4 regions of the Levilactobacillus muriae genome follow, and region 1 is predicted to be linked to each of the others. Evidence: predicted binding sites of a transcription regulator. Region 1 holds the regulator's gene; each other region holds the start of a gene.
The links. Region 1 encodes Rex, which represses fermentation and respiration genes when NADH is low (regulators of the CRP and FNR family bind a similar motif). Its sites were predicted from a motif close to TTGTGAANTANTTCACAA; they were not measured.
Positions count from the first base shown of each region.

Region 2: the regulator Rex is predicted to act here: its motif matches at 5,193-5,210, upstream of ACKTSF_RS07290 (NAD(P) transhydrogenase subunit alpha).
Region 3: the regulator Rex is predicted to act here: its motif matches at 2,783-2,800, upstream of ACKTSF_RS10525 (TrmB family transcriptional regulator).
Region 4: the regulator Rex is predicted to act here: its motif matches at 3,097-3,114, upstream of ACKTSF_RS07155 (NADP-dependent (R)-specific alcohol dehydrogenase).

Region 1 is NZ_BAAFRU010000005.1:78,340-86,338, forward strand. It holds gene ACKTSF_RS04645 (winged helix DNA-binding domain-containing protein) at 1-652, shown strand, start outside; gene ACKTSF_RS04650 (ABC-F family ATP-binding cassette domain-containing protein) at 961-2,913, opposite strand; gene ACKTSF_RS04655 (redox-sensing transcriptional repressor Rex) at 3,306-3,944, shown strand; gene groES (co-chaperone GroES) at 4,212-4,496, shown strand; gene groL (chaperonin GroEL) at 4,564-6,186, shown strand; gene ACKTSF_RS04670 (CatB-related O-acetyltransferase) at 6,274-7,116, opposite strand; gene ACKTSF_RS04675 (APC family permease) at 7,556-7,999, shown strand, end outside.
Region 2 is NZ_BAAFRU010000008.1:95,962-103,960, forward strand. It holds gene ACKTSF_RS07265 (KxYKxGKxW signal peptide domain-containing protein) at 1-338, shown strand, start outside; gene ACKTSF_RS07270 (hypothetical protein) at 338-1,027, shown strand; gene ACKTSF_RS07275 (bacterial Ig-like domain-containing protein) at 960-2,006, shown strand; gene ACKTSF_RS07280 (NAD(P)(+) transhydrogenase (Re/Si-specific) subunit beta) at 2,236-3,654, opposite strand; gene ACKTSF_RS07285 (NAD(P) transhydrogenase subunit alpha part 2) at 3,651-3,965, opposite strand; gene ACKTSF_RS07290 (NAD(P) transhydrogenase subunit alpha) at 3,968-5,176, opposite strand; gene ACKTSF_RS07295 (Cof-type HAD-IIB family hydrolase) at 5,614-6,426, opposite strand; gene ACKTSF_RS07300 (FGGY-family carbohydrate kinase) at 6,536-7,999, opposite strand, start outside.
Region 3 is NZ_BAAFRU010000014.1:62,172-70,170, forward strand. It holds gene pyrG (CTP synthase) at 1-1,120, opposite strand, end outside; gene rpoE (DNA-directed RNA polymerase subunit delta) at 1,289-1,951, opposite strand; gene ACKTSF_RS10520 (YwiB family protein) at 1,996-2,436, opposite strand; gene ACKTSF_RS10525 (TrmB family transcriptional regulator) at 2,873-3,682, shown strand; gene ACKTSF_RS10530 (sulfite exporter TauE/SafE family protein) at 3,698-4,567, shown strand; gene ACKTSF_RS10535 (ornithine cyclodeaminase family protein) at 4,584-5,573, shown strand; gene ACKTSF_RS10540 (hypothetical protein) at 5,968-6,093, shown strand; gene ACKTSF_RS10545 (hypothetical protein) at 6,327-6,566, shown strand; gene ACKTSF_RS10550 (lipoate--protein ligase family protein) at 6,611-7,444, shown strand; gene ACKTSF_RS10555 (HD domain-containing protein) at 7,563-7,999, shown strand, end outside.
Region 4 is NZ_BAAFRU010000008.1:67,371-75,369, reverse strand. It holds gene ACKTSF_RS07170 (YlbE family protein) at 1-1,058, shown strand, start outside; gene ACKTSF_RS07165 (oxamate carbamoyltransferase subunit AllH family protein) at 1,059-1,913, shown strand; gene arcC (carbamate kinase) at 1,938-2,879, shown strand; gene ACKTSF_RS07155 (NADP-dependent (R)-specific alcohol dehydrogenase) at 3,144-3,902, shown strand; gene ACKTSF_RS07150 (2-hydroxyacid dehydrogenase family protein) at 3,978-4,937, shown strand; gene ACKTSF_RS07145 (fluoride efflux transporter FluC) at 5,683-6,036, opposite strand; gene ACKTSF_RS07140 (fluoride efflux transporter FluC) at 6,041-6,415, opposite strand; gene ACKTSF_RS07135 (MFS transporter) at 6,591-7,856, opposite strand.

The sequences.
Region 1 (7,999 bases):
TGTCGATCGCCCACACAACTTTGACTATGCTGTCCTGCAGGTATTGACGGCGCAGGGGCGGTTACAGATGGCACCGGCAGTTATCGGGCAGGACTGGACGTTACTGGCACCGCCAACCCTTGAATTACGGGATCAGCAGACCGCGACGACGGAATTGCTTCGGCGATACCTGCACGGCTTTGGTCCAGCCACAATGGCCGATTTCGTGAAGTGGTCTGGCATTAAGGTCGGCCAGGTTCGGTCGGCCTGGCAAACGGTCTTACCGGAGTTGACACCTGTGACGGTTGACCAGGAGCAGCTCTGGACGATTGCCCCAGTTTCCAGCGGAGAACTTACGGCGATCACGGATCAAGTGGCTCATCTGACCGTGATTGCGGCCAGTTTTAGCTCGCCAATGACGGGGTACCGGAATAAGTCCTGGTTGGCGCCAGAGCAAGTACGCCAACGATTGTGGTCGAAGAACGGGATCCTCCGTGCACCGATTATCGCGAATGGTGCTGTGGTGGGCAAGTGGACGACACGAATCAACCGGCAGCAGATTACCTTTATCGTCGAGAGTTGGGGGCCGTTCGACCGCAATCAGTTGGAGGAAGACTTCGATCGGATAGCACGGTTCCTACAGCTCGACTACGCCGGGTTTATCAAAGCCTGACAGTTGGCTACATGGTCTAAATTAGTGCACCAAAATTAGGCTGTAACGCCGTGAGTAGGACGCCGCCAGCCTTAGAAGCGGGCGGTCAGCTCGCTTTGAACCGCCCAACCCGCGTTTCAAAGTTGCCATTTTCCAAGTTAATCCACTTAGAAAAATGAAAAAAGAGCCTGGGACAAAACCCCAGACTCTTTTTTCGCTCTCCTAAACTATATTGCTGAAACGTGGGCCAGAAGGCAGCTGACTCCGCTATCAGCCTTAATGCTCGCCAGCTAACCGTCTTTTGTCCCACTCTCCCGTGTTTAGATGGTTTAATCGTCAAACGCTTCCAGTTCCAAGCTCTTCTCTGTCCAAGTATCTTCAGTCTCGCTGAGCTGCGTGGTCACGGCCGTAAGTTGTTCCTGAAGGTCGGCGAGCTTGCCGGCGTCGTTAAAGTTTTGTTCCTTACTCATTTCGGTTTCAATAACAGTCTTTTGTTTTTCCAAGTCACTCATTTGATCTTCCAAGGCGGTGACCTGACGACTCAGCTTACGTTTTGCTTTTGCCTGATCTTTCTGTGCCTGGTAGTCAATCTGGGTTTGCTTGGGAACATCGATCGTGGGGTGGGCAGCCTCGGCCTCGGCAGCTTCCTTGGCGGCGTATGCGTCCTGTTCAGCTTTCTTAGACACGTAGTAATCGTAGTTTCCAAGGTAACGTGTAGTGCCCTCAGGACTCAGTTCGACGACTTGAGTTGCCACTTGATTGATGAAATAGCGGTCATGAGAAACGAATAGGATGGTGCCATCGAAGTCATTCAATGCAGTCTCCAAGACTTCTCGGCTGTCGATGTCCAAATGATTGGTAGGTTCATCCAGCATGAGAAAGTTGTCATGTTGCAAGGCTAATCTTGTCAGCAGCAGGCGCGCCCGTTCACCACCACTTAGGCTATGAACACTCTTGTCGACATCGCTACCGGTGAAGAGAAAGCTCCCGAGAATTGAGCGAATATCGCCCTCGGGTGTTGTGGGATGATCATCCCACAGCTCGTGCAGCACGGACTTTTTGTCGTGCAGTGTGGCCTGATCCTGGTCGTAGTAACCGGTATCGACACCGGTACCGAAGATAATTTGTCCCTGAATAGCTGGAATCCGACCGAGGATCGTTTTGAGCAGGGTGGACTTTCCGATACCGTTGGGGCCGACGATGGCGACGGCCTGATGTTTCTTAATGTCTAGGGTAACTGGCGCCGCTAGAATCTCACCGTCGTAACCCACGGCGCCATTGACGACATCCAGCACGACGTTGCCACTCTGGCGTTTCGGTCGAAAACTGAAACGGGCGGCTTTTTCGTCGCCTTCAGGTCGAACCATTTTGTCCATTTTATCCAATTGCTTGCGCCGAGCTTGTGCCCGTTTGGTGGTAGATGCTCGGACGATGTTCTTGTTGACGAAGTCTTCTAGCTTACCGATCTCGGCTTGCTGCTTGTCATATTCTTTCCAAGCTAAACGCAACCGTTCCGCTTTAGCGGCAATGTAGTGTGAATAGTTGCCAGGGTAGTGGTCGAGGCCACCGTGTGCCATATCATAGACGTCGTTGACAACGTGATCGAGGAAGTACCGGTCATGGGAGACGACGAGGATGGCACCAGGGTAACCTTGCAGGTAGCCTTCCAACCAGGTCAATGTTTCGACATCCAAGTGGTTGGTGGGTTCGTCCAAGATCAAGAGGTCGGGCCGTTCCAAAAGTAATTTAGCAAGTGCCAGCTGGGTTCGCTGTCCACCGGAAAGTTCATTAATTGGCTTGTCATAGTAGCTTTCGTCAAATTCGAATCCGTGAAGGACACCACGAATTTCTGCCTGATAGCCGTAACCGTTCTGGTCGCTGAAATCCTGCTGGAGCTGATCGTAGCTTGCTGAAATTTGCGCGAATTGTTCCTGATCAGCGGTCACGGTGGGATCACTCATCTGTTGTTCCAGCTCGTGCATCCGATTTTCCATGGCAATGAGTTTAGCGAAGACGCTGAGCATTTCGTCCCAGACGGTCTTGGTTGAGGCAAGGCCGGCGTTCTGCGCTTGGTAGCCCAAGGTCAGGCCACGCTTAGTCGTAATCTGACCGATATCTGGTGTAGTTTCGCCAGCAATCATTTTTAATAGGGTTGATTTTCCGGCACCGTTGCGGCCGACGAGGGCCACCCGTCCGTGCTCAGGGACGTCCATACTGACATTTTCGAACAGGACGGCGGCACCGAAGCGCCGGGTAACTTGTTGGACTTGTAAAAGAATCACGGTAAGCCAACCTCCTTTAGTGGTTTTGTATGTTAGTTTTTAGAGTTAGGATTGCATTGAAAGATCGCCGTTGTCACGAAGTTGCCAGCTTGCTTGAATTTAAACACCGCCGATAATTTGAGATGAGGTATCGCGGTTTCCGGTAATTGTGGGTGAAATTACCTTAGCAACAAAGGAAGACAGGGAACACTGATACCCACTATTTTAGCATATTCTCGAGAGAGACCGAAATTACGATTTAAATAGTGAAAAAAACTTGCAAATTCTTTCACAAGATGAACGGTTATGCTATAATCTATAAGAAAGTTGATTTCACAATCCAGACAATTATTTAAATATGAGGCTATCGCTTGTGAACGGTAGCCAGTTTCTTTGATTAGGAGGTCTCGTTTTTGACAGAACAAAAAATTCCCCGGGCGACAGCCAAGCGCTTGCCCATCTACTACCGTTACCTGAACATCCTATTAGACGCAGATAAAACCCGGGTGTCTTCGACTGAATTGTCCGAAGCCGTTAAGGTCGATTCCGCAACAATTCGTCGGGACTTCTCGTATTTTGGAGCCCTCGGTAAACGGGGCTATGGTTATGATGTTGAAAGTTTAATCAAGTTTTTTAAGAAAATTTTGAATCAGGACCGCTTAACCAGCGTGGCCCTGATTGGGGTGGGAAATCTGGGCCACGCTTTACTCAACTTCAATTTTCATCAGGACAGTAACGTGCGGATCAGTGCTGCTTTTGACGTGAAGCAAGAGATTGCCAACACGATTCAAAGTGGTGTGCCCATCTATCCAATGACTGATTTACGCACGCAACTGGAAGAACAACAGATTGAAGTGGCCATCTTGACCGTACCATCCCAGGTGGCACAAGAGGTAACCGATGAGGCCGTGTCTGGCGGTGTCAAAGGTATCTTGAACTTCACACCACTGCGGATCACCGTACCGAAGGGCGTTCGCGTGCAAAACGTGGACTTGACCAACGAGCTTCAAACGTTGATTTATTTCCTGGAACACTACAATAATCTAAACTAATGATTGAATCGCAGTCCTCATCTGAGGATTGCGATTTTTTTTGGAACAGGACGTCTAGACCAAATGGCTGACTATTGGAAAATCTGAAATTCGCTAAGCCTCTCAGCCACACAGGATAGCGCGTGGTTGGCGTACTGAATCGAGGAATTTGTTTGTCAAATTCCTTGATTTTTAGAGGGAAAAACCATATATTAGATATTGTTGATTAGCACTTATGTTAGTCAAGTGCTAACAGTGCTAATAAGTAAGTTCATTGGAGGGATTCAAGTGTTAAAACCATTAGGAGACCGCGTCATTTTGGATCAACCAGAAGAAGAAGAAACCACGGTTGGCGGTATTGTGCTCGCAAGTAACGCTCAAGAAAAGCCACAAACGGCAAACGTTGTCGCTGTCGGTGATGGCCGTGTGTTAGACAATGGCGAAAAGGTAGCCCCAACTGTTAAGGTTGGCGACAAGGTATTGTTCGACAAGTATTCCGGTACCGAAGTTAAGTATCAAGACACGACTTACCTTGTTTTACACGAAAAGGACTTAGTCGCAGTCGTTGATTAATCCCGTTTCCACTTAAGAAGACTATCCAAGATAATTCAAAAATTTTAGTATGAGGTGAATTTTTAAAATGGCTAAAGAATTAAAATTTTCTGAAGACGCTCGCAGTAAGATGCTTGCCGGTGTTGATAAGTTAGCTGATACGGTTAAGACAACCCTTGGACCTAAGGGACGTAACGTGGTTCTGGAACAAAGCTACGGCAACCCAACCATCACGAATGATGGGGTAACGATTGCTAAGTCCATCGAACTCGAAGATCACTTCGAAAACATGGGTGCTAAGTTGGTTTCTGAAGTTGCTTCTAAGACCAACGATATCGCTGGTGATGGGACGACCACTGCCACTGTTTTGACGCAAGCTATCGTTAACGAAGGTATGAAGAACGTCACTGCTGGTGCTAACCCTGTTGGTATCCGTCGTGGGATCGAAAAAGCTACGAAGGCTGCCGTTGATGGGTTACACAAGATGTCCCATGACGTTAAGACTAAGGAAGATATCGCGCAAATCGCTTCTATTTCATCAGCTAGCCCAGAAACTGGGAAGCTAATTGCTGACGCTATGGAAAAGGTTGGTAACGATGGGGTCATCACGATTGAAGAATCCCGTGGTGTTGATACCAGCTTAGACGTTGTTGAAGGGATGCAATTCGACCGTGGGTACATGTCACAATACATGGTTACCGACAACGACAAGATGGAAGCAAACTTGGACAATCCTTACATCTTAATCACTGACAAGAAGATCGCTAACATTCAGGATATTTTGCCATTACTGCAATCAGTTGTTGAACAAAGCCGTTCACTCTTGATCATTGCCGATGACATCACTGGTGAAGCCTTACCTACCTTGGTCTTGAACAAGATGCGTGGGACCTTTAACGTTGTTGCTGTCAAGGCTCCTGGCTTTGGTGATCGTCGTAAGGCGACCTTGCAAGATGTTGCCGTTTTGACTGGTGGGACTGTCATCACCGATGACTTGGGCCTTAACCTGAAGGACACGACTATCGATCAATTGGGTCAAGCACAAAAGGTCAACGTTACCAAGGATAACACCACGGTCGTTGAAGGTGCTGGTGCCAAGGATCAAATCGCTGCCCGGGTTGCTGAAATCAAGGGCCAAATCGAAGAAACGACTTCTGACTTCGACCGTGATAAGTTGAAGGAACGTCTGGCTAAGTTAGCCGGTGGGGTTGCCGTTGTTCGTGTCGGTGCCGCAACTGAAACTGAATTAAAGGAACGTAAATACCGCATTGAAGATGCTTTGAACGCAACGCGTGCCGCTGTTGAAGAAGGCTTCGTTGCTGGTGGTGGGACTGCTTTGATCAATGTGATCAAGGATGTTGCTGCTGTTGAAGCAGAAGGCGATGAATTGACCGGGGTTAACATCGTTCTCCGTGCATTGGAAGAACCCGTTCGTCAAATCGCTGAAAATGCTGGTGTTGAAGGCTCCGTTGTTGTTGAACACCTGAAGGGTGAAAAGGAAGGCATTGGTTACAACGCCGCCGATAATAACTACGAAGACATGGTTAAGGCCGGGATCACCGACCCAACCAAGGTTACCCGTTCTGCTCTGCAAAACGCTGCATCCGTTTCTGCGCTGTTGTTAACGACTGAAGCCGTTGTGGCTGACAAGCCAGATGACAACCCAGCACCTGCAGCTCCTGCTAACCCAGGTATGGGCGGCATGATGTAAAACTTAATCACTAGCTCGCTAGTGTGAAATGAAGAAGCCAACCGGCGATTGTCGGTTGGCTTCTTTGCGCTATGTTAGGTTAGTCAGTTAGACGGTGAGCTTACTGGCTTTTGTTAGGTCAGCAAGAGTTGTTGTCGGTGGTGTGAAGGGCTGAAGCTCACCGATTGCCACAAGATTACCAACCTTGTCGATGAAGGTTTCAATGTCATCATCGGGGGCCACACCGTGGAAATCGCCGAAACCGTATTGCCACCATTTCAGAGCAATCAATCGGTCAATCGTTGCGGTGGAAAAGCGGAATTTTAAAATACGAGCGGGCGCGCCCCCCACTACAGCGTACGGGGGCACATCTTTGGTGACAACGGCACCGCCAGCAATCACTGCACCATCACCAATCGTGACACCGGTGGGCGCAAATAGAACGTCCTGACCGATCCAGACGTCATTCCCAATGATAAGTGGACGACCATTGGGAATGGGGTTTGGCCTGCAATCAAATGTGTTGTGGGTATCAGCCAGATAGTCATTGAAGGCATCAACCCAGTAACCATAAGTCAGCATGGACGTGGTGAATCTCTCTGTGGGATGGCTGCCCTGCATCCGAGCGACGTTGTGGGCAATGGAAGAGTAGCGACCGACAATGGTGTTCACGGGAAGATCACTGTTGGCAGAACTGAAGGCGCCCATACTAAAGAGGTGGTTACCCTTCAGAAAGATACTGTAAGTTTCAGCTTGTAGTGCTACTGGAACTTGAAGAAAATCGTCGGGGTGAAGACGTGGACCATTGCTTTTTCGAGCTACTGTATAGATATGATGGGTGGCAAGAAGATCGGCAATCGCCGGGGTGAAGGGGATTACCTTTCGACGATGTGACTGAGAGGCCACTAAATTGTCTTGAAAAAAGGTAACGCCGTTGATTAGGGTAGACATGACTGCACTTCCTTTGTACGCATCATACTATAAATCCCCTAAAAGGTGATAAGCTTGTGAGAGGATGAGTTTGTTTAGCTAATTAATATATTTATCATTAACAGGTGTTCAGTCGCAATAGGGGTTGACGGCCGTAACTAAAAGTGGCCGGATCCTTAGCCGTATCCGGGATCGGCAAATACTCACAAATTTTTGTGAAAACGCTGAATAGTAAATGAAGCGCTTTCTTATGCCGTGGGGCAACAAAGTTTAAAGAGTAGGCAAATTTCATGACCACATCATTTGCAGTTTTCTTAGTTGCTAAGCTGAACAAGAGTGGTATTGTGGAGCTAGTTGTAGTAGAATTACGTTTGCGTTTGAAATTGAAACGATTATAGAGACTTTAAAAAGCGGGTGTAGACCCGTTTTCATTATTTATGGAGATAAGGGGTAAGTAGTCATGTGGCGTTATTTAAAGCGGGTTTTAATTGGTAAACCCCTAAAGACCATGGATGAAGGCGGTCAGGCGTTGACCAAGTTTAAGGCACTAGCCTTACTGTCATCTGACGCGTTATCTTCCGTAGCTTATGGTACTGAGCAAATTACTACAGTCTTAATCACCTTATCCGCGGCGGCCTTGATGTATCAATTGTGGGTTGCGGCGTTGGTCTTAATTCTGCTGTTTGCGATCACGCTTTCTTACCAACAGATCATTCATGCCTATCCATCCGGTGGTGGTGCCTACGTGGTTGCCAGTACCAACTGGGGGCAATCGGCGGGGTTAGTTGCCGGAGGATCATTGTTGGTCGATTATATGCTGACCGTGGCCGTTTCAACGACATCTGGAACCGAGGCCATTACCTCAGCGATTCCAGCGTTGTCGCCATACTCGGTGTTGATCTCA
Region 2 (7,999 bases), on a different contig from region 1:
CCGATAAAGCCGATCAATTGCGGACGGGCACTGGCAATACGACCGATCTCAGCAAGTCTGATAACACTGCGAAGGTAAAAAGTGACACCGGCGACGATATGTCAGGTGTTAATACTTCTACAGGTGACTCAAATAATTCAGCTGAATCTGATCAGCAGGACTCAACTGCTACAAGTTCTGATGTCTCGAACGATACCGATGTCCCTGACGGATTAGGGACGCGTACGGCTGACATTTCAACCGGTTCCGGCACTCATGCAACCTCTTCTGTTCAGAAACCGACGGTGATACGGATACCGATAACTCTTTCAACCAAAATTCATCAAATAGCAATTTGATGGCTATAGATTTACCCGATAATTCGGTAGATTCCAGCTCCAAATTCGGCGTTTCTAAAATAGCTAGTTTTTCAGCCGAACTACCTGTTGTTGAAGATAACGGGCTTACTGATACAACCTCTAAACCTGATTTAAGCACAATTTGTGCCCCAGACATTGGGACAACGGTTCCTGGTCTTTCAAATATGTACGTTGTGACGGGTGCTTCCTCTGCGACTGCTATAAAGAAAACCTATGTTTCTTATAACTCGATGGCCATGATTTCCGTAACGCCCCTGAATACTGAGCTGCTAAAGCTTGGTACCCAATTCTACGGGTTTTATATTGTATTGCCTAAAAATATTACAGCTAGCCTCACCAGTTTTCAGGAATCTGCTAATACTTTTGTTAACAATCTCCAAAACGATCCCAACTACGTCAATCTGACTAATATCTTGGTATATCAACTGCGCAATACTACTGATGGACGTGAGGTCTTTTACTTCCGGCCTAACGATGGCGCAACCTCTGGTAATGCCACGGTTGATAAAACAGATAGACCCCAGCTGGCTCTCTATGTCCACACCGGAACCGCATCCGCAGTTGGGGATAATACCAGCGTTCAAGTCAACGCCAATACTGATGACGATATTTCAACCAACGATGTTCTCTTTGCCGGTTACGGTAGGCTCCGTATGGTCACCTATTGATAATTTGGTCAGCTATACTGAAGTCAACAACACCACCCTTTCTGACGCGGCCAGTCTCGCTACCGCGCTGAGGGATGGCACTATTAAAGTCATTGGCGCTGTGGATACCGCTAGCGCCGGTGACTACGCAATTACTTACAGCTACACCGATAGTCAAGCTAACACCATCACCAGCGTGCCCGTCACAATCAAGGTTATCGGCACAAAAATTACAGCGATCGATAGTACCATCACTGCTGGCTCCACTTGGAATCCTGCCGCCAATATCACCGCTGTAACTGATGCCGGCGGTCACCTTCTAACCCTTGATGACGTTACCGCCGCCCTAGCAGATGGCAGTATCACCTACAGTATCACTGCGCCCGATGGTTCTTCTGCGACCAGCATCGACTCAACTATCTCTGGCGATTACACGGTTCAATATACCTACGTGGACGCCGACAAGAATAGCGTCTCAGCAGATCCCATCACGATAACTGTTAAAACTAGCAATACCAATAGCTCCGGTGGCAACACCGACTCAAATGGTTCCGGTCAAACGACGTCACCAACGACCAGTAATCCGGCAAAACCAACAACGCCAAACAAGCCCTCTGGTAACAAAGTAGGGCCGTCCAATCCCAGCAAACTAGCAACTACCGTTCAGCGACAAACGGCGCCAACTGCCGTTTCAGCAACAACACTCTCTGCGAATACACGCGATAGCCACCATATCCAAGCACTTGGATTATCTACCAATAGTGAAGCAGATCTCGTGGCTGCTGGCTCAAAAAAGCCAGCACAACGACAGCATTCATCATCTCTGACATTTTTGAATAGCGCAATGTCTTCTGCTGGTAATAATGGCAAGGCCCCTGCCCCATCTAATTCCACCACATTACCACAAACTAATGACCAGCCACGTAATCTGCTCAATGTTCTTGGCCTGACCATTCTTGCTTTCCTCAGATTCCTAGGCTTCCGGCGCAAACAAGACTAACCATTGCTCACAACAAAGGTTCTAGGCTGTTTCAGTTGTCCTTGCTTTCCCCATTTTACTTCCGTATACTCTTGATTAACGATACATTTACAGCACAATATCACGCCGGATTCTCCTGGAAAATCACAAGCTTTCCTGTCTGCCATCACCAGCTTTCGGCACCAAAAAGGTTCGCTAACGCCCCGCCAATCGGCACGTTTCGCGAACCTTTCTGTTACACATTTTTAGACTAATCGTCCAAGTATTGCTTCGTTGCCGCCACAATATCTTGTAGTCCAACCTTAGCATCTGAGAAGAACATCTGCGTGTTATCCAGCGAGAACAGTGGGTTTTGGATACCTGCGTACCCGGTACTCATTGACCGTTTGATGACAACAACAGATTTCGACTTATCAACATCCAGGATAGGCATCCCAGAAATTTCATTCCCACTTTCACGTGCCAGTGGGTTAGTAACGTCGTTGGCCCCGATAACCAGGGAAACGTCGGTACTTTCAAACATTGGATTAGCATCATCCAATTGCTTCATCTGATCGTAAGGAACGTTAACATCGGCCAACAACACGTTCATATGACCTGGCATCCGCCCAGCAACCGGGTGAATAGCGTAGTTAACGTTGATCCCCTTTTCCGTCAGAACGGTTGCCAGTTCAGCAACTTCGTGTTGGGCCTGTGCTGCGGCTAACCCATACCCAGGAACAATCATGACGTTCTGAGCGTAAGCTAATTGCAACCCAATGTCATCAGCAGAAGTTTCCTTAACATCGACCGGCACATCTGGACCAGCACTGCCACTATCACTATCACCAGTCCCAAAGCCACCGGCTAAGATATTAGCAACAGAACGGTTCATCGCTTCAGCCATTTGCAAGGTCAGGATTGTCCCGGCAGCACCAACTAAGGCACCGGCGATAATCAGGACTTGGTTGTTGATAACGAACCCGGCGAAGGCAACGGCTAAACCAGTAAAGGCATTCAAGAGTGAAACCACAACCGGCATATCCGCCCCACCAATTGGTAAGGTCATCAGTAACCCGAAGATCAGGGCCATAACCAAGCCCAGAACTACGAACCAAATGTTAGTTGGTGTTGCCAGCATGAACCATGCGGCCACCAACATTCCCAAAACGACGATGATGTTAACTAGCTTAGCGCCGGGGAAGGTAATTGGTTTCCCAGGAACTTTCCCAGACAACTTCCCAGTCGCAATCAATGATCCAGAGAAGGTAATTCCCCCGATAATCACGTCTAGAAAGACTGGAATCGAGAACGCGAGGCTTAAAGCGACACCGTCACCCTTCATCAGGTAATCGAAGATCCCGATAACGGCAGCGGCACCGCCACCCACGGCGTTGAATAAACTAACTAATTGTGGGACATCGGTCATTGGCACCTTACGTGCCTTGACGACCCCATATGAAAGCCCGACTGCTAAGCCGGCGATAAGGACAATCCAACCAGTAGCGGTAATCTTACCATCGGCCACGACTTCAATAATAATCATAATAACGGCCATAAACATACCGATGGCGGAAAGCCCATTCCCTTTGCGGGCGGTCTTAGGAGAACGCATCATGTGCACACCTAGGACGTAGCACACCGCGGAGATTAAGTAAATTAAAGAGGCAATCGTTTGTAGGGTACTCATTTGGAATCATCCCCCTCTGATTTTGCTTTTGGTTTGCGATCGAACATGCCAAGCATCCGGTCGGTCACGGTATAACCACCCGCAACGTTGATTGCCGCAAACACGGCACCTAAGAATGCCAGGATGTAAAAGACCCAACTATTGGCTTCAGCTGCAATGACGAAGGCCCCCACCACAACGACACCATGAATGGCATTGGCCCCAGACATCATAGGGGTTTGCAGGGTTGCTGGGATTTTACTCATAACTTCAAACCCAACCAATAGACTTAGAACAAAAATTGCTAGATTCGTAAATAATTCCTCACTCATCACTAATCAGCTCCTTTCGCGTCGTCTTGATCTTCAGTCGGCGTTTCAGGTTCTTCTGGTTCTGCTGGTTGACGTTCTGGCAGTTCCATGACAGACCGTAGTCGGTTACTAATAATTTCACCGTCATAGGTTGCCAGTAGTTCACCAACCACTTCATCTTCAATATCAAAGACGAGTTTGCCATCTTCGTTGACATCATTTAAGACGGCTTGCACGTTCTTGGCATACATGTCAGAAGCGGACGCTGGTAATTGACTGGCCATATCACCGGCACCCACGATTTCGGCACCACTTGGCGTCGTAACCGTTTCTCCCGGCTTCGAACCAGCAACGTTTCCGCCTAATTCACTGGCGGCTAAATCCATAAACAACGTCCCGGTCTTGGCTTCGTCCACGGACTTCTGGGTAACCAGCAGTGGTGGCCGCCGTCCAGGTACTTGCGCAGTCGTAATGATCACGTTGTTCTGAGCGATGAATCCGGCCAATTCCTCTTGTTGCTGGGCCGTTTCTTCCTTGGTCAACTGTCGAGCATAGCCCCCTTCACCGGTGGCGGAAACAGATGTCGTCAGGAAGGTTGCCCCTAACGATTCAACTTCACCCCGTGAAGCTGGCCGAATATCATATCCGGAAACCATGGCTCCTAACCGTTTGGCGGTACCAATGGCTTGTAGTCCGGCAACCCCGGTCCCTAAGACCAACACCTTAGCTGGCTTGGCAGTCCCGGCGGCGGTGATCATCATTGGGAAATACCGTGAAAAATGATCTGCGGCCATCAGGCCCACTTTGTAACCTGCGACACTGGCTTGCGAACTCAAAACATCCATTGTCTGTGCCCGTGAAACCGTCCGTGGCAAGAGCTCAAACGCTAAAGCTGTGATCTTCTTGGCGGCCAACTTCTTGACAAAGTCAGTATCCGTCAATGGCGATAACAAACCAATCAGTGCTTGTCCAGCCTTCATCTGATCAATGGTTGCATCATCTGGTTGCGCAATTGCGGCGATCACAGTTGCTTGCGTAATCGCTTCTGCGCGGTCAACGACTTTGGCACCGGCCTCAGTGTAGACTGCATCCCGATAGAAAGACCGTTCCCCAGCGCTTTTTTCAATCAGCACTTGGTAGTCATTCTTGACGAGCTTACGTACGACGTCCGGTGACAATGCTACCCGGTTTTCACCAGGAGCTTCTTTTAAAACCGAAATGGTAATTGCCATTCAACACATCCCCTTTTTGATAAGCTGTTCACAAGTTAACTATAAAGCATTTCTGGTCACAAAACAATGCTTTCTGCTCCATTTGTGCACAAGCGACAATTCTTTGTGCCACGCGGCAGTAAGTGCTTCCAAAGTTCAAATAAATCACAAAATATTTTTCCATTTGCGCACTTGATTTTCGAATCAATTGGTTAAGTGGACTTGATAATAAGTTTTAACATTCACAATAAAAAATGATGACTTATTTTCAAATGTAACTTATTGGTCTATGCCACGAGTGTTTGTTGGTACCCAGCAACGGCACAATTGCTCGTTAATTTCCGGCTATCGCATGGACACCCCAACGTGACAGTCTTTCACCAATTTTGTCACACCTAACCGTCCACTAACACCCCTTTTCAGTTGTACCACCACTTGTTTTCATCCGCACCCCATTGCTAATTCAGAGCCCATCGATCGATTGCCTCACTCACGCCGGATTCGAAGTCCGCAACAGTGACATGATCGGCCAGCGCCTTGGCTTCCGTTGACGCGTTCTGCACAGCAATGCCACAGCCAACTTGTTCAAGCATTGCCACATCGTTGGCATTGTCGCCGATTCCAATAATCTCCGCCGCCGAAATTCCTAAGCGCTGGCCTAAGGCCAACGTGGCCTGGCCTTTATCAACGCCAACGGGGTTCACTTCCATGTAGCGATCCGACGAAAATGTACATGTTACCGGCTGGGTGACTTGTTGTTCCACCGCCATCTTCGCCGCTTGCCGGACTTCGACATTTGGACTCATCGCGATTACCTTCATGATTCGTCCCAGTCGAAACTGTGAGAAGTCACCACGCATCGTCGTTGCCGACACACCTCGCGTCTTCAGGTAAGCTAAATCAGCCACCAGTGGATGATAAATCGCTAAGCCACGTAACGTATACACGTGAATGGCCACATCGAATTGTTGCAACACTTTAAAGACTGCCCTTGCAACTTCATAGGGAAGCTCATGACTCAGCAAGACGTGATTATCCCAATTCTCAACAATTGCCCCACCATTATATGAAATGACATATTGATTGGGCTGATTCCACAAACCAAGACGCCGTAAGAGCGGTTGGATACTCAGAAAACTGCGCCCTGTATTTGGTACAAATTTAAGTCCTGCCTGAGTTGCTCGTTTGATTGCTGCGACGTTTGCTGTTGAAATGCTGCCGTCTGCTCGCAGTAGCGTCTCATCCAGATCACTCGTAATCATTCGATACATTTTTCTTCCCCCAATCGAATGAAGAGTTCGAGATTAGGTCCCGAACTCTTCACTATAGTAACTAACGATTACACTCAGCCTGATCTCGTCAGAAACCAAGTGTCCTGCGTTAAGACTCTTCGATGCCGGAGATCAACGACAAAGTATGCATATCATCACCTAAATCATCGTAGAGCTTCCGGTAAAGCTTGTAGTAGTCGTTATAGGTCGCATGTTGCTCAGCACGTGGCTCGACCTTATCTCCGAGAACTTGCCACTTCTGAACTTCGTCAACCGTTAAGGTGTCTGTCGCTAAGCCGGCCAGCATCACATCACCCAGATTAGCTTCTGCGTCATCAACTGGTGTCCGCACTGCGTAACCCGTCACGTCGGCAAACATTTGAACCCAATCTGGCGAGTTCGTCACGCCACCGGCAATGACAATGTAATCGCCTAGGTCACGGCCCGTGCTCTCCATACTATGCCGCAAAGCGTAGCAGACGGCTTCTTGGAAGGCATGGAATAAGTCCGCCTTCGTATGCACTAACGACAGTCCGAAGATCATACCCTTCGCATCAGAGTTCCAGATTGGCGCTCGTTCACCCATAAAGTAGGGCAGAACGACTAAGCCACGACTACCAGCTGGCACATTCTTGGCTTCTGCACCCAAGGTAACATACGCGTTGGGTCCCCCCTGGTTATGAACGGCAACTTCGGCATCCCCAAAATTATCGCGGAACCATTTCGTAATGGCCCCCGCTGTGGCTGAACCACTGAAGTTATAAACCAGTTCTCGTGACTTATAAGGATACGGCCAAACGATGAGTCCTTTACCCTTGATTGGTTTTTCACTGACGAGCGCGGCATTCATAGATGAACCAATCGCAGCAACATACCGACCGGGTTCAAAGACACCCATTCCGATGTTGGCAGCACCCACATCGACCCCACCGGCGATGACCGGTGTTCCAGCATTCAAGCCCAAGTCGGCCGCAACATCCGCGGTTAAGCGGCCCGCAATCTCCGTTGCATCAACGAACTTCTGTGGCATTTTGGTCATGGGGACACCCATGGCGTCCATCATTTCCTGAGACCAGGTCCCCGTGTTCACATCGTAGAACCCCCCAATGTTTCCAGCAGCAGAGTAATCAATGGAAACTTCACCCGTCAATTTGTAGATTGCGTAGTTGTTTGGCGGCAAGAACATCGCCGTCTTCTTCCAATTTTCTGGCTCGTGATTCTTAATCCACAGGACCTTCGTGTAGCCGTAGTAGGGGTCAACCACATCATTACCGGTAATTTCAGACAGCCGCTTCAAATCAACATGTTCTTTGACCCATTCTGTCTCGCCCGCAGCTCGCCGGTCCATCCAAATCAAGTCTGGCCGCACTGGATTCATATCGGCATCGACCGGAACACCGGAGCCACCATACAGGCCGCTCAATCCAATCCCGTTGATGTCATCGGGTGAGATACCGCTTTCATTAACGACTGCTCGGATGGAATCCTTAACGCCTTTGAGCCAAACATCTGGCCACTGTTCAGCCCAGAGTGGCCGCGGTGTCAGAACATCGTATTCTTCCAAGTCCTGCGC
Region 3 (7,999 bases), on a different contig from region 1:
CCTGTTCACGGGCGTACTTGATGGCTGTGATCATGCCTTCAATCCCCCGGTCACCGAAACCACCGGGGACGATGATCCCATCGGCAGCGCCTAAGATATCGGCAACATTTTCGTCCGTAATCTTTTCAGCATCGATCATGTCCAGATCAATCTGAGCATCAACGGGATAGCCAGCATGTTGTAAGGCTTCTGCTACGGAAATGTAGGCATCGTGTAAGCCAACGTACTTACCGACCAAGGCAATCTTGATAGTTCGTTTTAAGTTCTGCATATGATCGACCATCTTGGCCCATTTTGTCATGTCGGACTTCGGTGCATCGACTTTGAAATGATCCAAGACAATTTGGTCTAAGCCCTGTTGTTGTAACAATAATGGAATTGAGTAGATAGTAGGGACGTCCATGGATTCAATGACCGCGGAAGGTTGTACGTCACAGAACAACGCAATCTTTTGCCGCATGTCATCGGTAATATGGTTTTCAGTCCGGACAACCAGAATGTTGGGTTGAATCCCAATACTCCGGAGTTCCCGTACAGAGTGTTGCGTGGGCTTCGTCTTCATTTCATGAGCCGCATGCAGGGTTGGCACTAACGTGGTGTGAATGTAAACCACATTTTCATCGCCCACTTCGGACTTCATTTGCCGAATAGCTTCCAGGAAGGGTTGTGATTCGATATCCCCAACGGTCCCACCGATTTCAGTAATGACAAAATCTGCTCCCAGTGTCTTGCCGGCGCGCATGATTTTTTCTTTAATCATACCGGTGATATGGGGGATCACTTGCACAGTTGCTCCCAGATAATCACCACGCCGTTCTTTTTCCAAAACTTCTGAATAAATCTTACCAGTCGTCACGTTTGAGTACTTGTTCAGATTGTTATCGATGAAACGTTCGTAATGACCTAAGTCCAAATCCGTTTCGGTCCCATCGTCGGTCACGAAGACTTCCCCATGTTGATAAGGGTTCATCGTGCCGGGATCCACGTTGATGTACGGATCGAATTTCTGAATGGTTACGTTTAACCCACGGTTCTTTAACAGCCGTCCTAGGGAAGCAGCAACGATCCCCTTACCTAGTGATGAAACCACGCCGCCAGTCACAAAAATATATTTGGTCATGTGCAAACTCCTTGTAAGATTATTTAGGGTTTCAAACTATAAAAAAGCTCCCTATTCATTCGGAATAGGGAGCTACTTCACCGTCCAGTTGTCCTTGCTACAAGTAGCAGGGAGCCCAAAAAATATAGTACCTGTTTTTCGGCTGAAGGTCAAGCGAACATTGAAAATTTATTTCTGATCAGAGTCTTCTTCATCATCATCGTCATCTTCGTCGTCATCGGCGGAAAAGTCGAGATTATCGGTATCGTCATCATCTGGTGCTTCCATTTGAGAAAGCTGATCCTCGATACCATCAGGGATATCCTCTGTATCGTCTTCTTCATCATCGTCATCGATGCCCAGACCGGTCTGTAATTTACCCAGATCTGGCCCTGACCCAGTCGCTGAACTGTCATCATCATCTTCGTCATCATTGGCGTAGGTAGCGGTGTCATCATCTTCTGGATCATCGTCATCGTAATCGATCACGTCATCGTCATCAGTCGTATCAGCTAAGAAGGCGTTAACCTTCTTACGCTTCTTACGCTTAGGTTGATCTTCATCTTCCTCGGCGTGAACCGTCGCTTCATCGATGGATTCAAACGGATACCAAGTTCGCAGTCCCCAAAGGTTATCACCCAGAGAAATGAAACTACCATCGACATTTAAATCCGTATAGAATTGGGACAGCCGGTCACGAACTTCCGCGTCGCTGTCACCCAAATATGCTTGGACGGCGTTTGCCAAGTCGGCAAAAGCCATCACATCGCCATGTTGTGACAAAATGGCGTGAGCAACTTCGATCATTGATAATTCCTTTTTATTCTGGCCCTCAAAGACTTTTAATTCCAAACTGGTGCACGTCCTTTCCACAGTCTACGAAATATGATACTCGCTTATGCCGTAAATTGCAATCTAATCTTGTAGTTCCCGACTAATTCTTCTCCGGCATAGAGGAGATAGTCGATTTTCACATTTCCACTAAATGGCTTTTCCTTGAAACTGGTCTCCAAATAAGGGGTGACCGTTTCAATCGGCATTACACCATAAGGGGTGTTGTACCGGGCTGTCACGCGTTTGCCACTGATAAAATGCAGGCGCAACTCCGCCTCGGCATTACGGGTCAGGTGAACCTCGCCCTCCGGCGTAAATTTCATCGTCACCGGCGTCTGTTCCCCCGTCTCATTATCGGGTTCCAGATACCGTAAGTACAGGTTGGCTCCCATCTGGACCAGCTGACCATCAACGTCTAACTGGTAGTCGGAAACATCATCGTTTTGCTTGATATGGGTCTCCAAGTGAATCATCACGGGCACCCCCGCTGATAGTTGATCCATCTGCACACTTCCTTTCCGCGAATTGTCTGGGTTAATTATAGTTCATTTCCCATAGAAAGCCTACTTATTATGCTCTTTTACCGCCCTCCCAGAAGTTGAAAGTACGGGAATGCCCAGCTGACAGCGTCCTCTCTAAATTTAGCGAACAATAACGTGTCATGGCAGTCATCTTCACCCCAGAACCGACTTATCAAGCAATAAGGGTTGGCTGACAAGCTATTGATTGTGAAAATAGATACTAATAAGAAGGATTCAAGTGACCAGCATCTCGTGTGGCAAACGCTTACATAGCAGTATATCGGTAACGTGCTTATTTTTATCATGGGTTAAAACAGCTTGTGAAAGTTTATGTATTTCATCACAAAGTGTAGACTTTTAGAGATATTCGGATATAATAGTACCCAATGGTAGCTACTATTAAAAAAGGGGTATAACTATGGAATCTGTCACAGAACTACTCAGTAAATTTGGCCTAACAACTAGTGAGGCCAAGGTATACGTTTCTCTCCTGCAGATGGACGCATCTACAGGATACAAGATCAGTGGCAAGGCCGGCATCGCGCGTTCAAAAGTTTACAATGTCTTGTCTTCACTGGTTAGCAAAGGCCTAGTGTTTCAGTCTAAAGATGAGAAGTCGTTATATACTGCCCTACCAGTCGACGAATTAGTTTCCAAATTACAGCATGACAGCAAACAAGATATAGACGGCATTCACAAATCGCTTAAAGATTTGAGCCCCGAAAACAACTCCAGCTTAATCTGGTCTATTGACTCTTACGATCAGGTCTTTGAAAAAGCGCTATTTCAGATTCGGCATGCTAAGGAGAGCCTGTACGTTCAAATTTACGCCGAAGATTTAACGGACGAATTGACGCAGGCCCTCGCCGACGCTGAAAGCCGGCTTCACAAATTCGTTGTCATCCTATTCAGCAATCATCATCGATATAACCTACCCTTTAGACGCTTCTATAAACATTTTTTTGAAGCGGACAAGGTTCTGGACTATGGTGGCCGTTGGATAAATGTCGTCAGTGACACCCATGCCGTGACATATGGGAAACTGCCGAATGATTCAGGCAATACAGATGTCATTTGGACCCAAAATAGTTCTATGATTTTTCTGGCACAGGAGTACGTTCTCCACGATGCTTATAACCTCCGGACACTAACCGTTTTACATGACGCTGCCGAGGAAAAATTTGGCACCAATTTAGAAGGTGTTCGTGATATCTACTTCGATAAGTAAAGAAGGGAAAACATCATGCAAAAAATTCTAATTATCGCTATTATTGCAATCAACTTTCTATTCATCTTCGTTTTAGTTCGTGATCTTCTTAAGCACCGTCACGAAATCATGGAAGAGCCGGCGAATCCCATTTGGACGCCACTCTCACAAATCGTGATCTACTTTCTATCCACATTTGGGATTTCAGATTTTGCCATTTCAACGGCACTCTACCCCAAAGCAAAATGGGTCACCATGAAAAAGCTTCCCGGGACTTTGAACACACAATGTGTCATTCCTGTGTTTGTGATGTCCCTCGCTTATATTTCAACCATTACAGTTGGTGTTAAAACCCTGTTAGTGGCGATTATCTGCCAAGTCATTGGCGCCTACTTAGGCCCACGCTTCGTCGTGAAGTTACCCGAACACATCATTCGAATCTTCGTGATCATTGGCCTACTGGTCGCTACGGGTCTAATCCTGGCTGGCAAATTCGGTTGGATTCCTTCAAACGGAACAGCTACTGAACTTTATGGTTGGAAGCTTTGGACAACGGGACTCTTAATGTTCGTCTATGGTGCTTTAAACAACATCGGTATTGGGTCCTATGCCCTAACCATGGCAACCGTATACGCTATGGGTATGAACCCTGTCGCCGCATTTCCAATTATGATGGGTGGATGCACCTTCTCCGTTTCTATCGGCAGTATGCAATTCATCAAGCTTAACGATTATTCGCGAAAAATCACCATGTTTTCAGTCTTCGGCATCATTGGGGTTCTAATCGCTGTTTACTTGGTTAAGAGCTTAAACACGTCTGTGATTCAATGGATCGTGATTGTTGTCTTACTCTACTCCGCAATTAGCCTCTACCTTGACAGTCGCAAGTCAACTGAAACTGCTTAAGAAAGGACTCCTGACTATGAGATATTTATCCGCAAAAGACATCCAAACTTTCTTCTCCATGCGCAACGCCATCGATGCCGACGCTGAAGCACTTTCACTCTACTCTTCAGGCAGAGCCGACATCCCGCTACGAACGAACATCAACATCCCCGAATACAATGGACAAAGCCTTTACATGCCGGGTTACGTTAGCGGTGCAGACCCATCACTGGGCGTAAAAATTGTCTCCGTTTATCCTGACAACATTGATCAAAAGTTACCCAGCGTTCCAGCAACGATGATCACTCTGGATGCGCAGACCGGCATTGTAAATGCTATTTTAGACGGCACCTACCTGACACAACTGCGTACAGGCGCTGTCCAAGGTGCAGCTACTGAATTGCTTTCTAATGAAAATAGTAAAACTGCTCTTCTAATTGGCACCGGTGGTCAAGGCATGTCACAATTAGAAGCCATGCTAACCGTGCGTAACCTCGATAAAGTATTTGTGTCTGATCTAGACAGGGCTCGGGCACAGAAGTTCTGTGAAGCTGCAACCGTCAGCTTTTCCCAGACATTCTCAACGACATTTGAACCCGTGGCCGACCCCAATTCAGTGGTTCCTGAAGTCGATATCATTACTTCTGTAACCACTTCCAAGCGGCCCACTTTCGACGGAACGCTCGTCAAACAAGGCGTCCACGTCAACGGTGTTGGCGCCTACACACCAGAGATGTGTGAAATACCCGTTGACCTGATCAAGCAAGCGAACCATATCGTCTTTGACACTATGGATGGCGTCCTGGCAGAAGCCGGGGATATTATTCAGCCGCTTAAACGTGGTGACATCAGCAAGCAAGCTATTAGTGGCGAACTTGGACAAGTGATCACTAAAAACATTGTCGGTCGTTCCTCCGAAAACGACATCACTTTCTTTAAGACCGTCGGAACTGCCGCACTCGATGTTGTTGTGGCAGACCGTATTGTGAAAAAGGCCGAAGAAATGAAAGTTGGTATGACTCTCTAAATAAGTTAATAAAGTCTGAAAGCCTCAATTCACCCAGAAAGGTCCAGCTAACAGGGATTTAATCCACAAAATCAGTCGAAAATTACCACCTGCGGCTGCCAGAGATTCCGGCGTCTGTGGGGACCGCCTGCGGCCTGAGAAGCGGTCCTCCAGCTCGGTTTGAAGCCTGCCAAAAATCGTCAGTCTCCAAACGCGTCCCACTCTGTAAGCTGTTGCTCAGCTAACACCGTCGACACAGCTACCTGTATCTCTGACCGCCTCCGGTTATGATTTTTTCTTTAACCTGACATTGCGATGACAATCGCCGAACTGGCAACGTTAGTGCACGATGGTTGGTCACTGTCTACGTAGGCGTGAGTGATCCAAATTTAGGCTCAGCCGTGGGATTTCCCAAGTGTTATGCTTGGAAAATGGCGACTTTGAAACGCGGGTTGGGCGGTTCAAAGCGAGCCGACAGACCGCTTCTCAGGCTGGCGGCGTCCTACCCACAGCGTTCCAGCCTAAATTTGGTGAACGGTAAGCCGGCTGATTCAGACAATATTACGACCATTCAGGCCTCTATTCCTACTGTGTAGAGGGTTATACCAACATTTCATCTTTCAACCTCCAGATAAATTACACACAGACTACTTCCTAGTTGGACTAATGCCATCTAGCGAGTAGTTTTTTCGTATCAAGTTCGATCCAGGTCCCTGTGACCTGTGTGACTTGTTTCATACAGAGCTGAAGGTTGAAAGTTCCAAAACACCCATTATGGCTGTTGCAACAACGATATTGAGACTAAAATTAGGCAACGTTGTTCAACCATCGCCTTACCGGCCGGAGGCGTTCCCCACAGCAAGCGGAATCCCTGGCCGCCGGAGTGCGACTATTTTCACTAATTTAGCTGTGTTAATTCCTACTGTGGCAAAAGTAATGTGCACATTTCGTCTTTCAACCTTCAATCATACAGGTAAAATTGGTCCAGACCATGACGTAGCTCACGTTTTCTAGTATAATGTAAGCATTGAATCGATCTCACGAAAGCAGGTGGAGGGATGGGACCCTTTGACTTACCCGGTGACAGCCTTCAGACCGTGACCACGCCAATTCCGGCTGACCAAAAGAACCTGGCCTTTGGCTACACCAATGCTCTGCTGGACCTGGTACCAGCACTTAAACAGCCCATATTGCACTTCTGGACCATGCAGCCCACGGTTATCATGGGACTGAAGGACAAACGGCTCCCTGAGCTGACAGCGGCTATCAGGGCCGTTCAGCGGTATGGCTACGATTACGTTCTCCGAAATTCCGGGGGACTGGCCGTCGTCGCGGATGGTGGCGTCCTGAATGTCTCGCTTTTCTCTCCGCTAACCACACCGATTATCAGTGTTGACGCGGCATACGCCCAGATGACCAGCCTTGTGAGCGCCGCTTGGCCAGAACTTGCGTTACAACACTATGAGATCACGCGGTCTTACTGCCCTGGCGACTACGACTTGAGCGTCGATGGCTTAAAGATCGCCGGAATCGCACAGCGTCGAAGCACCAATGCCCTCGTGACCATGCTCTACCTCAGTGTGACTGGAGATCAGCCCATGCGTGGTGCCCTGATTCGTAGCTTTTATCGGGCGGGTCTGGCCGACCACACCAACGACTGGCATTTTCCAGACGTTGACCCTGCCGTGATGACCACCACGGCCGCACTATGCAATCAGCCGCTGACCGTGGGCGATGCGCAAGACCGCTTTCTCACCGCTTGTTCGACGGCTGGTCTCCGAGTGGGCCGCGCCAAGTTAGCGGCGATGATGACCGAACCGCAATTTACAACAGTTCTGAAACGTGAAACTGCCCAAATGACCCGTCGCCAACCGCGATTGGTCGATATGTAAGGTTTGCTTAATCAGAGTCGTTTCGTTCCGGTTTCCCTCCTTGAACTGGTAAACTAGGCCCAGCAAGAACGACAACGACGCTAAAAAAATAAATTTAACCATGTCAGGAGGAATCACTGTGAGCTACGCAACCGCGCGACTGCCCCGCGAGAAAGTTTTCCGGGACCCCGTGCACAATTACATTTACGTGCAACATCAAGTTATTTTAGACCTGATTAATTCCCGAGAATTTCAACGACTCCGCCGCATCAAGCAGTTGGGTACGGCCTCGCTAATCTTCCACGGTGCGGAACATTCGCGTTTCACCCATTCACTGGGAGTCTACGAAGTCACACGTCAAATCTGCGATAATTTCCAACGTAACTATCCGACAAAAACGCCGGGTGATGGCGGATGGGATGACAACGAACGGCTGACTGCGCTGTGTGCGGCTCTGCTTCACGATATCGGTCACGGCCCCTACTCGCACACGTTCGAACACATTTTCCACACGGATCACGAAGCAATTACCGCCGAAATCCTAACGTCACCCAAGACCGAAGTCAACCAAATCCT
Region 4 (7,999 bases), on a different contig from region 1:
TCGAAGGATGGGCAGACAATGAAGATGACGCGCGCAAACTCATGGAAAGCGGCGAAGTCACTCTCATTCCTTGCCATCACGTCGACGCGGTTGGCCCAATGGGTGGCATTACCTCAGCGCACATGCCACTCGTGGTTGTTGAAAACCGGACTGATGGCAATCGTGCTTACTGCACAATGAACGAAGGTATCGGTGCCGTCTTACGGTTCGGTGCTAACGGGCCAGAAGTTATTGACCGGTTACGCTGGATGCGTGACGTCTTGGGTCCTGTGTTGAGCAAGGCTTTGCAAACGCGCGAACCGTTAAATGTAAACGTTTTAATTGCGAAAGCGATTGCCATGGGGGATGAATTCCACCAACGGAATATCGCGGCATCACTGGCTTTCTTGAAGGAAATGTCCCCAAGCATCGTGGCATTGGATATTGACCAGAAGGATAAAGAAGCCGTTATCAAGTTCTTGGCCGATACTGACCAGTTCTTCCTGAATATTATGATGGCTTCCGCTAAGTCTGTCATGGATGGTGCGCGTCAGATTCAAGAAGGGACGATTGTGACGGCGATGTGCCGGAACGGTTACGAATTTGGCATTCGGATTGCCGGGATGGGTGATGAATGGTTCACCGGACCCGTTAATACGCCACATGGTCTGTACTTCTCTGGCTTCTCCGAAGATGACGCATCTCCTGATATGGGTGATAGTGCCATTACCGAAACGTTTGGGGTTGGTGGATTCGCCATGATTGCTGCACCTGCCGTGACCCGGTTCATTGGGACGGGTGGTTTCTTCGATGCCCTGCACATCAGTGAGGACATGACAGAGATTACCACGGCATCCAACCCGAACTTCCCCATCCCTACTTGGGACTTCCGGGGGATCTCAATTGGGATCGATGCACGGAAGGTTGTTGAAACGGGTATTCTCCCAGTTATTAACACGGGGATTGCCAACAAGAAAGCTGGGTTAGGACAAATCGGAGCAGGGACCGTTAATCCACCGATGGAAGCCTTCGAGAAAGCTGTCCTGGCTTACGCTAAGAAGTTAGGTTTCGAGGAATAAATGCGCGACGTAGAAGTTCTGGGCGACCATGTACTTCTGACTCTAGAAGATAGAGACTGGTACGTTCACAGTGTCTTTGAACATACCTTTAATTTAACAGACAAGCAGCATACGCCGTTGGTGATTCTAACCAGCGACCGCTCAAAACTCTTACCAGGTGGACTCTATCTTCCGCCACGCGACTTTACCGATTTATTGAGTCAGATCAGAGATACCCGCAAAGTTACCTTTCGCGGCGATTCATTCTACATCGAGACTTACCAGGAACTCTGGCGTCTTAAGATTGTCGAGTCGTTTCGCGCCGACCTCTTAACGGAGGGGATTCGTTCAGATCGGTTAGGCTACTTACTGAATAACTGCCGCAACATTGATCGGCAGACTGGATTTGATCAACCATTTCAGGATTTCCTGTCGATGACAAATTCACCGTATCAAAAAGAGACATCTTGGCTAACAAATGCAGTTACCGTCCAATGGGGAGTCGACTTCTTCATTGGCAGAGGCAGGGGGCTCACCCCATCGGGCGATGACTTTTTGTTAGGCTGGATCCTCATTGATTGGCTGAGTGGCAATCATCAGGAGCTGAGAGCGGCGGTCGCTTCTCGAATTGGAGATGCCAGTTATACCACTGATGTTGGCCGAAGCTATCTGTATTACGCCCTACGGCGCCGGTTCAGTAGCGCATTACTGGGCATCGTCCGGTACCTCAAGGGTAACGAACCGCTGGAGAATCTAGATAACCTATTGGCGGAAGCTATTGCGTATGGCAACACGTCGGGTATTGATTGCCTGGCTGGAATCGTGTCAGCGTTAGTGTACAAGCAGGTCAATCTCGACCTTGATTTGAAATATTGATACGGAAGAAAGGGGGGAATCCCAATGGCTAAACGAGTTGTGATTGCGGTCGGCGGCAACGCCATTCTCCAACCGAAGCAAGATCCAACATTTGAAGTTCAGATGACTAACGTTCAGAAGAGTGCTGAGCAAATCGCCAAGATTGAGGCCATGGATTACGAAATTGTGCTGACTTATGGTAACGGTCCCCAAGTTGGGAACATTCTCCAACAGAACGAGCTGGCGAAACATACCGTGCCAGCACTCCCATTGGATGCTTGTAACGGTGAATCTCAAGGATTCATTGGTTACATGCTGGAACAAAGTCTCAAGAATACGTTGCGGCAGAATCAGTCTTCGGCGAACGTGGCAACCTTGCTGACCGAAGTTGAGGTTGATCGCGATGACCCGGCCTTTAAGGATCCTAGTAAGCCAATTGGTGTCTTCTATGATGAAGATGAAGCCAAGCAGCTCCAGGCTGATAAAGGTTGGATGATGAAGGAAGATGCGGGTCGGGGGTACCGGCGCGTGGTGCCTTCACCGATGCCAGCGATGATTCACGGTGTGGATTCCATTAACCATTTATTGGAGCAAAACATCATCGTCATTGCCGGTGGTGGCGGCGGTATTCCGGTCTATCAGGACGAGAACGGCCTGCTCCAAGGGTTAGAAGCAGTCATTGATAAGGATCGGACAGGTCGGAAGTTGGCGGAGCAAGTGAATGCCGACATCTTCATGATCTTGACCGACGTCAGCAACGTCTACATCAACTATGGCAAGCCTAACCAGAAAAAGCTGGAGGCGGTTTGCGTGAAGGAAACCCAGCAATATCTTGATGACGGTCAGTTCGCTGCTGGGAGCATGGGTCCGAAGATTGAATCCGCCATTGCATTCGCCAAAACCGGACGGACGGCAATCATTTGTTCCTTGGATGAGGCCGACCTGGCCTTACAAGGTAAGGCGGGGACGCGGATTAGTTATACTTAACCACAGTGTCACTTAGCTTGATAGGTTGATTGCGGTAAGCGTTAACCAAGGTTGCGGTGAGCATTTGAGAGTAACTGCCGGTGATGACGTATTTTAATTGATCACTTCTCAATGCGCGATAGTGTTGCTGGTTTGAGCCAGCAACGTCAATACGGGTCGACTAGTCGAATTGGAAAGGCATTCTTGCTGGACCGGTTCGGCTATCACCGCAATTCTATTGTGAAGTTTGTTACAACCACATTAAAATTCTGGAGGTAGAATGCTATGAGTCATCGTTTAGATGGAAAAGTTGCGATTGTTACAGGTGGGACGTTAGGGATTGGGTTGGCTGTTGCTGACAAGTTCGTCGAAGAGGGCGGTAAGGTTATGATTACCGGTCGGCACGCTGACGTTGGTGAGAAGGCTGCGAAGAGTATTGGTGGCCCAGATGTGATTCAGTTCTTCCAACATGATGCAACCGACGAACAAGGCTGGCTTGATTTATTTGATACAACTGAAAAGGCCTTTGGTCCAGTAACCACAATTGTGAATAACGCTGGGATGGCCGTTAATAAGAGCATTGAGAATACGACAACCGAAGAATGGAAGCAACAGTTGGCCGTTAACCTGGATGGGGTCTTCTACGGCACCCGGCTGGGGATTCAACGGATGAAGAACAAGCACTTGGGTGCATCCATCATTAACATGTCTTCCATCGAAGGCTTCGTGGGTGATCCTAACTTAGGCGCCTACAACGCTTCCAAGGGTGGCGTGCGGATCATGTCCAAGTCGGCTGCCGTTGACTGTGCCTTGAAGGACTACGACGTACGGGTTAACACCGTTCATCCTGGCTACATCAAGACACCATTAGTTGACGATCTGCCAGGTGCTGAAGCCGCCATGTCAGCCCGGACGAAGACACCAATGGGTCATATCGGGGAACCTAACGATATTGCCTGGATCTGTGTGTACTTAGCCTCAGACGAAGCCAAATTTGCAACCGGCTCAGAATTCGTGGTCGACGGGGGTTACACTGCCCAATAAACTGGCAGTGCATCGCTAAGTGAAAACGTATACAATAGAGTTGTAAATCCAAATCTTGCAGAAGGAGTGACATTCATGGCTAGTGTTTTAGTAACTGCAGCAATTCCACAGTCCGCTTTGGCTATTTTGAAGGAAGCGGGACTGGATGTCGATGTTTATACGGGCAGTGGATTAATCACGAAAGAAGAATTGGTTAAGCGAATCGTGGGTAAGGATTATCTGATTACGCCGCTATCGACTCAAGTCGACAAGGACGTTATCGACGCTGATCCCAACCTGAAGATTATTGCCAACTATGGTGCGGGTTTTAACAACATTGATGCTGCCTACGCGCGGCAAAAAGGTATTCCTGTAACCAACACACCGGAAGTCTCGACCGTTTCAACCGCCGAAGTGACGACGGGTCTGATGATTACATTAGCGCACCGGATGGTTGAAGGCGATAAGCTGATGCGGACAAAGGGATTTGATGGGTGGTCACCCCTCTTCTTCTTAGGCCATGAACTCTCTGGTAAGACACTGGGTATCGTTGGTATGGGCCAGATTGGACAAGCCGTTGCGAAGCGGATGAAGGCGTTCGATATGAACATTATCTATTCACAACGGACCCGGCTTGATCCAAAGGTAGAAGCGCAATTTGACGCGAAATTTGTCAGCTTGGAAGAGTTGATTAAGACAAGCGACGTCTTGAGCCTGCACTGCCCATTAAACGACGCCACGCATCACATGATTGGCGCACCTGAATTCAAACAGATGAAATCCTCTGCAACATTGATTAATGCCGCACGGGGCCCCGTCATTGACGAAGCAGCTCTGCTAGCAGCACTGAAGGCCGGCGAATTGGCTGGCGCAGCGCTGGACGTTTATGAAGCAGAACCGAATGTCGATGATGGCTTCAAGGCACTGGATAACGTCATCCTGACGCCTCACGTTGGGAATGCTACCGTTGAAGCACGGGATGCAATGGCCGCTATTGTTGCCAAGAACACCGTTCGGATCGATCAAGGACAGGAACCACTGCACATCGTTAATTAACACCACCTTCATATTATGATTAGAGAATAGTTTTGGCGGAAGCGACTCAGACATGGGTGCTTCCGCTTTTTTGTTGTCACTGGATAAAGCTGGTCGTCTACGGTTTTCAGAATTTCGCCTGCTGTGGGGGCCGCCCTGTAGCCAAGAAGCGGGCTGCCAGCTCAGACTTTATGGTTAATTCAGCCATAGGAACGACAGTGAAATGTTAGTGATAATCAGGCTTTTTTAAGGATTCTATAGTTGCTAAAGAAGTGAACAAAGCAAGTAACGACTCTAGATGTCATTTGTTACGTGACATATGGATGAAGAACTTTTTTGGTAATTTAAGGATTTCGTTGATCATAACAGACCCCTTCGTAAATAGCGACAACTATCGTATTGGGGGCCTGGACGGTTGAAGCGGTCGTTGATTCTTCAAGGTAACCACTCCTGCCGACAATCACCGTGACGGTAGACTAATGGTGATTGCGTAGGTTTGTAGGGCACACAAAAAGGGAGCAGTCGCCACTGCTCCCTCACACGACACCACACTAGACTTGCGGTTACCCATAGTATACGCCGTTCACGAATATAGGACAACGCTTTCATTCGGGACTTGATTATTTGCGCAAGGACACAAAAAAAGGAGCAGCCATGACAGTCGTTAATAAGACGACCCCTGCTCCTCCTTCGCATACGGTAAAACCGCACTAGACTTTGCGAGTCTCTAGTATACCGGAACTTGAGAAAATTGACAAGGGTCATGTCAGGCTACCAGAACATAACCGACAAAGGCGCTGCCCACACCCAAGGTCGCGGATATGGCTAAGTAACTCATCGCCATAATGGGCCTGTGATCAACCAGCTTGATAAAATCGTTGGTGAACGTGGAGAAGGTTGAGAAACCGCCCAGGAATCCACTGGCGACCTGAAAGAGTAATGCGGTCGGTGCCAACAGCCCGGTTGCGATTCCCAATAGGCCAGAGCCAAGAATATTAATGGTGACGGTGGCGACTGGGAACGACGTTGGCCGAATGACCAGGTCGGTGACATAGCCCACCGTGAAGCGAGTCAGGGCGCCGCAACCGCCGGCCAAGCAGATGTAGAGGATTGCCAGCATACGCTCACGCCCTTTCGGTGACGCGAGCGCTGGTACGGAAACCCAGAATTGCGGCGCCACAGCCCAGTAACAAGCTAGCAAACCAGTAGGCGAGGGCCAAACCTATAGCGCCTTGTTGTAGGAGGGCTACCACGTCCATGGAGAAGGTTGAAAAGGTCGTGAAGCTCCCAACGAGGCCGACAGTTAGACCGGCCATAACGGTCTCCGAGAGGGGAATTAGGGTGGGAAGCGTTTTAGAAATAAAGGCAAGGAGAAAGGATCCGGCCACATTAATCAGAAGAATGGTCGTCAAATGGTGGGTGGTCATCACTGTCAGACCAAGCCGCAAGAGACTGCCACAGAAGGCAAAAGCAAAGATAGTGCTGAGCTTTTTAAACACGCTGAAGACCTCCAATTTGGGATGAAGCTACAAACACCCATAGGCGCAGCCACCCACGATTGATTGAAACATCTGGCAGTGGGCAGCACGCTTATGGGTGTTTGCTGGGAACTATGTGGATTACAGGGGGAATGACGCTATGTCAAAATGATGGAGAACTCGCTGAACGCGAGGGCTAGGCGTTCGCTTGCTTCTTATGCAAGTTGGCCAGTAAGAACAGGATAGTTCCGACAGCCAGCAGGATAATGGCAATGTAGAAACCTAGAACCTTGGAACCGGTAGCGTCAGAGATACTCCCAGTTAAGGCAGGGGCGATGATGGATGACATCATTCCGAAGAAGTTGAAGACCCCTAACGTTGTTCCGACGCCGACTGCGGGGGCATTTTCACCCAGCCAAGAGATGATGATCGGTTCAACGGCTAACTTACCCAGGAATCCGTAAAGAATCAGGGCGGTCAGCAGGAAGGCAGAGGAGGTTGCTTGCACCGTCAGGAAGAGCATTGCGGCGGAAAGCAATTCCAGAACCACGATGAACTGAATCTTTTTATTTAAGTATTTGTCAGCTAATTTACTGAAGAAGAGGGCGCCGGGAATCGAAGCGAAGGCGACCAGTGATGAGGAGAAACCAATGGCAGCACCGTGGAAACCTCGTTCAGTTGCCAGGAAGTTTGGTAACCAAGTCACAATCATGTAGTAGGCGTAGCAGGTTGCGAAATATAAAATGTAGGCGAAGAGCATCTTGGGCTGGAAGAGGGTACTGAGTGACACCTTTTCCTTAACCTTAGGTTCCGCGGCGGCAGCGGCCTTAGCGGCTTCTTCGGCAGCCTGAATATTCACAATGTCGTCTTTGTTGCTCTTAATAATAGCTTGGAATGCAATAACCATGCAGATAATCATGACAATCGTGATGTACATCATCGTTTGCCAAGGCATGCCTTGTTGGGCGACTAAGAAGCTTGACAGAATCATCCCAAGACCGGAACCAACGGCGGAACCACTGTTCACGATGGCCGTCGAGAAGCTCTTCTTGTCAGCGGGGATGTTCTGCGAGGTCAGGGAGTAAGCGGAACCGTAGAAGGAGCCACAGCCTAATCCAGCTAAGACGGAGCCCACGTAGATCATCTGAATGGAACTAGCCATAGCCACGATGAGGGCGGCGATAGCGAATAAAATAAATCCAGGAATCAACACGCGCTTTTTCCCAATCTTATCGACCAGGAAGCCCGCGGGAATTTGCATAATGACGTAACCTAAGAAATAGAAACTTGAGATAGAACCTAACGCGGTGTCAGAGACCCCGCCGCCAAGTGATGAGCGGATTTGGGGGTAGACCGGCGCAAGGGCAGAACGGTAGATCCAAATGGTAATCCAGCCGGCACAGAGTAAGATAACGATCTTCTTCCAATAGGCCATACCTGATTTTTCTGTAACTTTGTCCATGATAAGTCCTCCAATTTCACCATATATGTAAACGCTTACAAGAATAATTATAAGGAGATTCACAAGAAATTCATTGCATACTCTGCACCATAAATTAATGGAATTTGTCTATTTTAGCTAAATGTGTTTTAATTGGATAGGTG